One region of the Bacillus sp. OTU530 genome, then DNA from elsewhere that is predicted to be linked to it. Evidence: riboswitches for the same ligand, from Rfam matches in the RefSeq annotation. Region 1 holds a riboswitch; the other holds the start of a gene.
The links. A riboswitch is a leader RNA that binds a small molecule or an ion and turns the genes downstream of it on or off. The one in region 1 is predicted to bind cobalamin.

Region 1 (3,217 bases):
TCACTTCCTGCTGGATCCACTCCAATTGCAGCTAAACCTGTTACCACTTGCGCTGCACTGTTAGCATTTTCTACTCCGTCAGACTCATATCCGCCATTTGACGTTTGTAATGTTTTTAATAGACTTACTGCATTGTCAATTGCTGGTTTTACTTCTGCGCGGCTCTTATAAGGAGCCAGTGCTGTTAATGCCATGCCTGTCATATCTGGATCACCTGTTTCACTACTGAAAGACCAACCGCCATCAGCATGCTGCTCTTTCAAAATCTCTGAGATTAAGCTATCACGTGTCCACTTTGCATCGCTCGGAATCTCGTAATCTCTGCTATCTAACGCAAGCAGCGCATATATATATGAATTAATACTGCCCACTGTCTCATCATTATAAAGCTTAGAAACTAGGTTTTGTCCTGCAAAATTCGTTGGATCTGCTCCAAGCGCATTAATTGCTAAAATCGTTCTAGCAAGTGCCATATTGTTAAGTCGCGCACTCGTATTTACACGATCTTCTAAAGATTTTAAATAAGTTGCTTTCGCTTCATCAGAAACAGCCGCTGCGGACTGCAATACTCCAATTACTTCCCAATCACTTTGTAGCTCTCTGCTTAGCATAAATTGCACTGCATTATCAATTGTCTTATTCACACTTTCCATTAAAACAGGTGCAGAATCCTCATCGGTTTTCCCTGGTTGCCCAGATTCACCGTCCGTCGGATCTGATTGTCCTGGTTGCTCGGAATTACCATCCGTTGGACCTGATTGTCCTGGTTGCTCGGAATTACCATCCGTTGGACCTGATTGTCCTGGTTGCTCGGAATTACCATCCGTTGGACCTGATTGTCCTGGTTGATCCGGGGTTGTAGGAGCTGGTTCGCTTTGCTCTTCACATCCACCAAGCTCTGCAATGCTCTCCTCAAGTGTTTTATTCCCTAATCCTACGTTCCAATCTGTTACATAACGAAATGCGACAGTGTCACCACTATGTACCTTGTATGCATCAGCTCCAACATTCGCAGCTGCTCCATTTACTTCAAATGACCAGTAGCTGTTTGGCTTCTCTCCCCCTGAAAGAAGACCATCAACTCCAGTTAAATACTCTCCAAAAGACGACTGCTCCGTAACGATACCATTCGGAAATTCTCTCTTTAATACATCCAATGCGGTTTCATCTGGCTGCACTGCCACTTCTTTCGGGCATAAAATCACTTTTCGCTCCGCATCCCCAACTACCGCAAGCGTAATCGTATTTGCCGTTTCTGCAAATACCGTATGTACCGTATTTACAAAAGATACAGCAACTAGCAGTATCGCTGTAAGAGATACGATCATCCATTTTTTCAACTGTCTCATGTACCTTGTCTCCCTCTTTTAAAAAAAGTCATAAAAAAAGGCCCTCTATACAGGGCATGCGTAAGCAATGTTCAACAGAATACCAAATGTTAGACTTTGCTGTGCACAACACCTCCCTATGCCTCGTAGGTTTATTGGCGTTCAAGCTTAGGCAGGTCTCCTGACTCGTGTATCGCTAACCGTTTTTGCGCTTTCCCAAAAAACGGTGTGGCGCGCAACAAAAAGCCTCTTCACTTACAGTGGCGGGACCGTGTTGGATTTTCACCAAATCTTTCCCATTTAACGCAATGGCAGAGCCATTACGACCTGAACTCGTCACAATATCCGAAATTCCGCTCTTCATTTTACTATCTTTTCTTATATTTGTCGATTTATATTTTTAAAAAACGGAAGTGGGCTATAAGACTACTAGGGTGCTTCCTTACTATAAAGAAAAGAACACTGCCACGGCAGCGCTCTCGTATTCACTTCTGTCTTCTATTCATTTATTCTTCAACAAGAAGGCGATCAGAAACGATTACACCATCTTCATCGGCATACACATAATGATTAGGATACCATTCAATCCCCCCAAATGAGAGCAGTCTATTTTCCTCCCCCTTTCCTTCCTTTTTACTTTTTTGGGGCATACTTGCAAGTGCGAAAATGCCAAGCTCAATTTCCTTTAGCTCAGCAACATCTCTTACACAGCCATTTATAATAATACCAGCAAGTTGTCGTGCTGCTGCAATGGCTGCTAAATTATCACCGAGAAGCGCACAGCGTGTGGAGCCCCCACCATCTACAACAAGAACTGTGCCTGCCGGTAAAGTTTCCAAAGCCTTCTTTACAAGCACGTTATCATCTAACACCTTCAGCGTTGCCATTGGTCCATAAAAACATTGCTTCTTTCCATAAGAGCGGAATAGCGGTTCACATATGTCTATGTATTCGCTATATACATCACATAAATCTGCTGTTTTTATCATCATGTTTCGTCACCTTCCTAGGCTCGAAATTAGAGTACGCTAATAGATTCGAGTTTTTATATCCAATTCCTTCCATAGTAATAAGGAATTCGTATACTTTACGTAATATCCTAGAAGCAAGACGGTAAAGATGACAGGATTCTTAGAGTTCAAATGTGCTCAACTGTCTTAGCGTTGTTCCAAAAGCATTAGCTAACACAAATTGTTTAGGCACTCGATCAGAAACAAATTCAGCATTTAGTTCTGCAAGTTCTAAATTTCCTGATTCATTGTAAACAAGAACGTCCGCGCCCCTGATGATTGATGAACGCTACTCCTGAATGGTTGTGTTTATGATGTTTATCTTATGTAGTTTTTGGCAGTATGCTCATTGGAGAAGACTGATATGAATAACACTACTAAAAAGAACAGTTCTTTTATTTTCTGGAGAATAAAAAAGTCTGACCCTACAAGATACATGTGCACCTTCTGGGTCAGACTTTTTTTGTCTATATATTTAATTAAGCTTTTTGTACGTTAGCAGCTTGATCTCCACGGTTACCTTGAGTAATTTCAAATGTAACTTTTTGACCTTCTTCTAGAGATTTGAATCCCTCACCTTGAATAGCTGAGAAGTGAACAAATACATCATCTCCACCTTCGCGCTCGATAAATCCAAATCCTTTTTCTGCATTAAACCATTTAACTGTACCTTGTAACATATTGTTGCCCCCTAGTGCGTATTCACACACACTTGTAATACTATTCTTGTCTAGACATATTAAGACACAAACTGTTTTTACACTCATTATCCCTTCATACACCGAACAAAAATAATTCTCTTTTAGAATAACAGGGAACAAAACAAATAACAATGGGGATACTTGTTAAATTCATACAGACTGATTAATTTTTTAAAGA
Region 2 (3,217 bases), on a different contig from region 1:
CCCCTTACTTGCTTCTTCAGTATCTTCAGGTGGGTTATCAGGATAAGAGCCAGGATTTCCTGCTGGGTACCAGTAGTCCTCCCCGCCGCCTAAAATCACATCCACTTTACTGTCTTCAAGATATTGTTTCGCAATATCACTTTGAGCGCTTCGATTCGCAACGTGCGCACCGAAAGCAGCTGGAGTCGCGTCTGTTACTTGGCTTGTCGTAACGAGCCCCGTTGCCTTCCCAGCCTTCTCTGCCGTCTCTAAAACAGTTTGAACAGGCTTTCCATTCATATCCACGCCAACTGCACCATTATAACTTTTTACACCTGAAGCCATTGCCGTTGCGGCTGCAGCAGAGTCCGTTACAAATGAACTTCCTGAAGCGGTACGAGCCATTCCTGCATACGGCATATCTTCCATAGCAAGTTTACCATTCACTCCAACTGTAGCTAGGCGAATTGCATCACGAGCGGCAGTTCCCATACCATCGCCAACAAAAACAATTACATTTTTAGCCTTTCCACTATTTGACTCATTAGCAGCTTGTACATCTGATTTAGACGCATTACCGAAAATTAATGCAGTCATCGCTGCAACTGATAACACAGCTGTGCCTACTAAACGTTTTTTCATGTTTACACCCTCATCTTTAATTTTAATTTTGAAGTAAGTTGCTAATATAATCGTAGATTATATATGTTAAATGTAGTTAAGGAGGGTATTAAAAATATGTAAAATACTTTGAACTGAATACAATCACAGGAAAATCATGCTATGAAATCGAATATGTTTTCAAAAGTGGACACAGTCGAATAGGAGGGCAGGAAAAAGTCACCTTTTTGCGGAAATACATTAACGTAGAAAACGGGAGGGAATATGCGACATCTTACACGCTCTTAGGGCTACTAAACTCGGAAAACATCGCTACGTAGACACTACATCAAAAAAAGAGGGGGAATGGACTCCTTATCTAGGACTCCATGAACTGTGTTTACCCTTGTTAGCGGAGAAAAAACGCTGCTCCAGCAAATTAGGTATGAAATTCTGATGATTACATGTATAATCAAGTTACAACATTATATTGTAAGCAAACTAGGTGCCCTTGTAAAAGCAAGGGGTAACAGGGAATCGGGTGCAAATCCCGAGCGGTCCCGCCACTGTAATTGAGGAGCTCTTTATCATTATGTCACTCAGCTATGTAGTTGGGGAAGACGATAGAGAGTGATGATGCAAAAGCCAGGAGACCTACCTAGGTTGTAACACCAAAGCAGCCTTCGCGGAAAGGAGAGGTGTACGAAAATGAAACGACAATCGTATTCTGCCATTTTGTCGTTTATTTGCACGTACCCATACATCCTCAATCTGTCATAGGTTGAGGATTTTTTATGTTGTACTTTTTATTTTTAGAAAAGGGAGGAATTTTTGAATGGAAACTGTATCACTTTTTTTACTTGTTTTTGTATTGGGGCTTCGACATGGATTGGATGCGGATCATCTTGCTTTTATTGATGGACAAACCCGTTATAATTGGCGAATGGGCAGTCCGTTTGCACGTTGGGTAGGTACACTATTCTCATTTGGCCACGGGGGAATGGTAGCTGTGACGGCTGGTATTTTGGGAATGGTGATGAAGAATTTTACATTCCCAGCTTATTTTGATAATTTTGCATCGTGGGTATCGATTATTTCTTTATTCCTCATTGGCACATTAAATACGTATAATCTATTACGTACGAGAAATAACAACGAAGAGTTTCAACTAAGCGGGCTAAAGGGAAAGTTTATTCCAAAAGTTGCGAAGGGAACAACGAATCCCTTTCTTATTATTTTAGTAGGGGCTTTATTTGCCTTAGCTGCCGAAACGGTAAGTCAAACAGCTGTCTGGTCCATGGCAGCAAGTAACACAGGTAAATATACCCCCTTACTTTTAGGCCTTGTTTTTATGTTTGGCATGATGATTACAGATACAATTGATTCCATGATTGTCCACAAAATGGTGAATCAATCAAGCAAACTTGGGCAAGCTGCTTCAAGAATAATGGGATGGGTAATTGTCGTCTTAGCGTACGGAGTTTCCTTCTATCTGGCATTTACCTTCTTTAACCCTTGGGCAGAACTCGATTTTGAAATTGTGGGAATCATTCTTTTCACTTTCTTAGTTGCTACATTTATCTTTATAAGCGTTCGGTCTAAGAGACAAAAAGTTGAAATAAATACTATGAATTAATAAATCAATGGCTCCTTTTCAGGGAGCCTTTGATTTTGTTCAGAAAGCCATGATTTTCTGAACATAGAAACCTAGTCAAAGTAGATGAATCAAATTTTTTAAAAAGATTCGCCGATTGGCGAGTCAAGTTTATACCATTTTTAAAACGGCACGGAAACGGGCTTGACCGGATATCATGTACTCATATGCTTCGTTCACCCGCTCGAGACTAAATGTTTCAATACTTGGGCGTACACCAGTTAATGCACTGAAATTCAAGGTATCTTCAGAATCCTTCGCATGGCCGCTATACCAACCTTCTACTGAACGTCGATAAAGAAGGAGCTGTAGAGGAGACACTTCGATTGGTTCACCCGATGCCGCTGCAATGAGGAGTTTACCGTTTTGAGACAGCCCATCGACAAGAGCAGAAATCGCCTTACTATTAGGAGCAGTGGTCAAAATCACGCGCGCTCCTAATAGTTTATTCAGCTCTTCTGTAACATTAGATATCTCTGTATTAATATAAACGTGAGCTCCGAGTTGACGTACAAGCTGTTCTTTCTCTTTCCCGTGGGAGAGGGCAACGGTTTTGAAGCCCAATTTATTCGCAAATTGGACGCCCAAATGTCCTAATCCCCCCATACCTTGAATCGCGACAACATCTCCACCCCTTGCGCCGCTGTTTCGTAGTGCGTTATACGTTGTGACCCCTGCACAAAGAAGGGGCGCAGCTTCTATAGAAGACAATTCATTTGGAATCAAAGCCAAAGCTTCTTGGGGAGCTACCATATACTCCGCATAACCGCCATCGTACGAAATACCGCAAGTCTGACGATTTACACAGTTCGCAAAATCTCCTTCACGGCAAACATTACATGTAAAACAATGACCTCCATGCCAGCCAACACCGACTCGCTGACCTGCACGCCACGTCGTAACTTCTTCACCAATTTTATCAATGTAACCAGCTACTTCATGACCCGGAATGCGTGGATACTGAATACCAGGGATCAATCCTTC

Region 2: linked by a shared signal. The riboswitch ahead of AAHB12_RS24110 (HoxN/HupN/NixA family nickel/cobalt transporter) and the one ahead of AAHB12_RS05645 (DUF4430 domain-containing protein) in region 1 are both predicted to bind cobalamin.

The regions. Positions count from the first base shown of each region.
Region 1 is NZ_JASATP010000005.1:186,867-190,083, reverse strand. It holds gene AAHB12_RS05645 (DUF4430 domain-containing protein) at 1-1,349, opposite strand, end outside; cobalamin riboswitch at 1,483-1,674, opposite strand; gene rraA (ribonuclease E activity regulator RraA) at 1,835-2,317, opposite strand; gene AAHB12_RS05635 (cold-shock protein) at 2,818-3,018, opposite strand.
Region 2 is NZ_JASATP010000045.1:13,339-16,555, forward strand. It holds gene AAHB12_RS24105 (alkaline phosphatase) at 1-621, opposite strand, end outside; cobalamin riboswitch at 1,066-1,255, shown strand; gene AAHB12_RS24110 (HoxN/HupN/NixA family nickel/cobalt transporter) at 1,415-2,215, shown strand; gene AAHB12_RS24115 (alcohol dehydrogenase) at 2,345-3,217, opposite strand, start outside.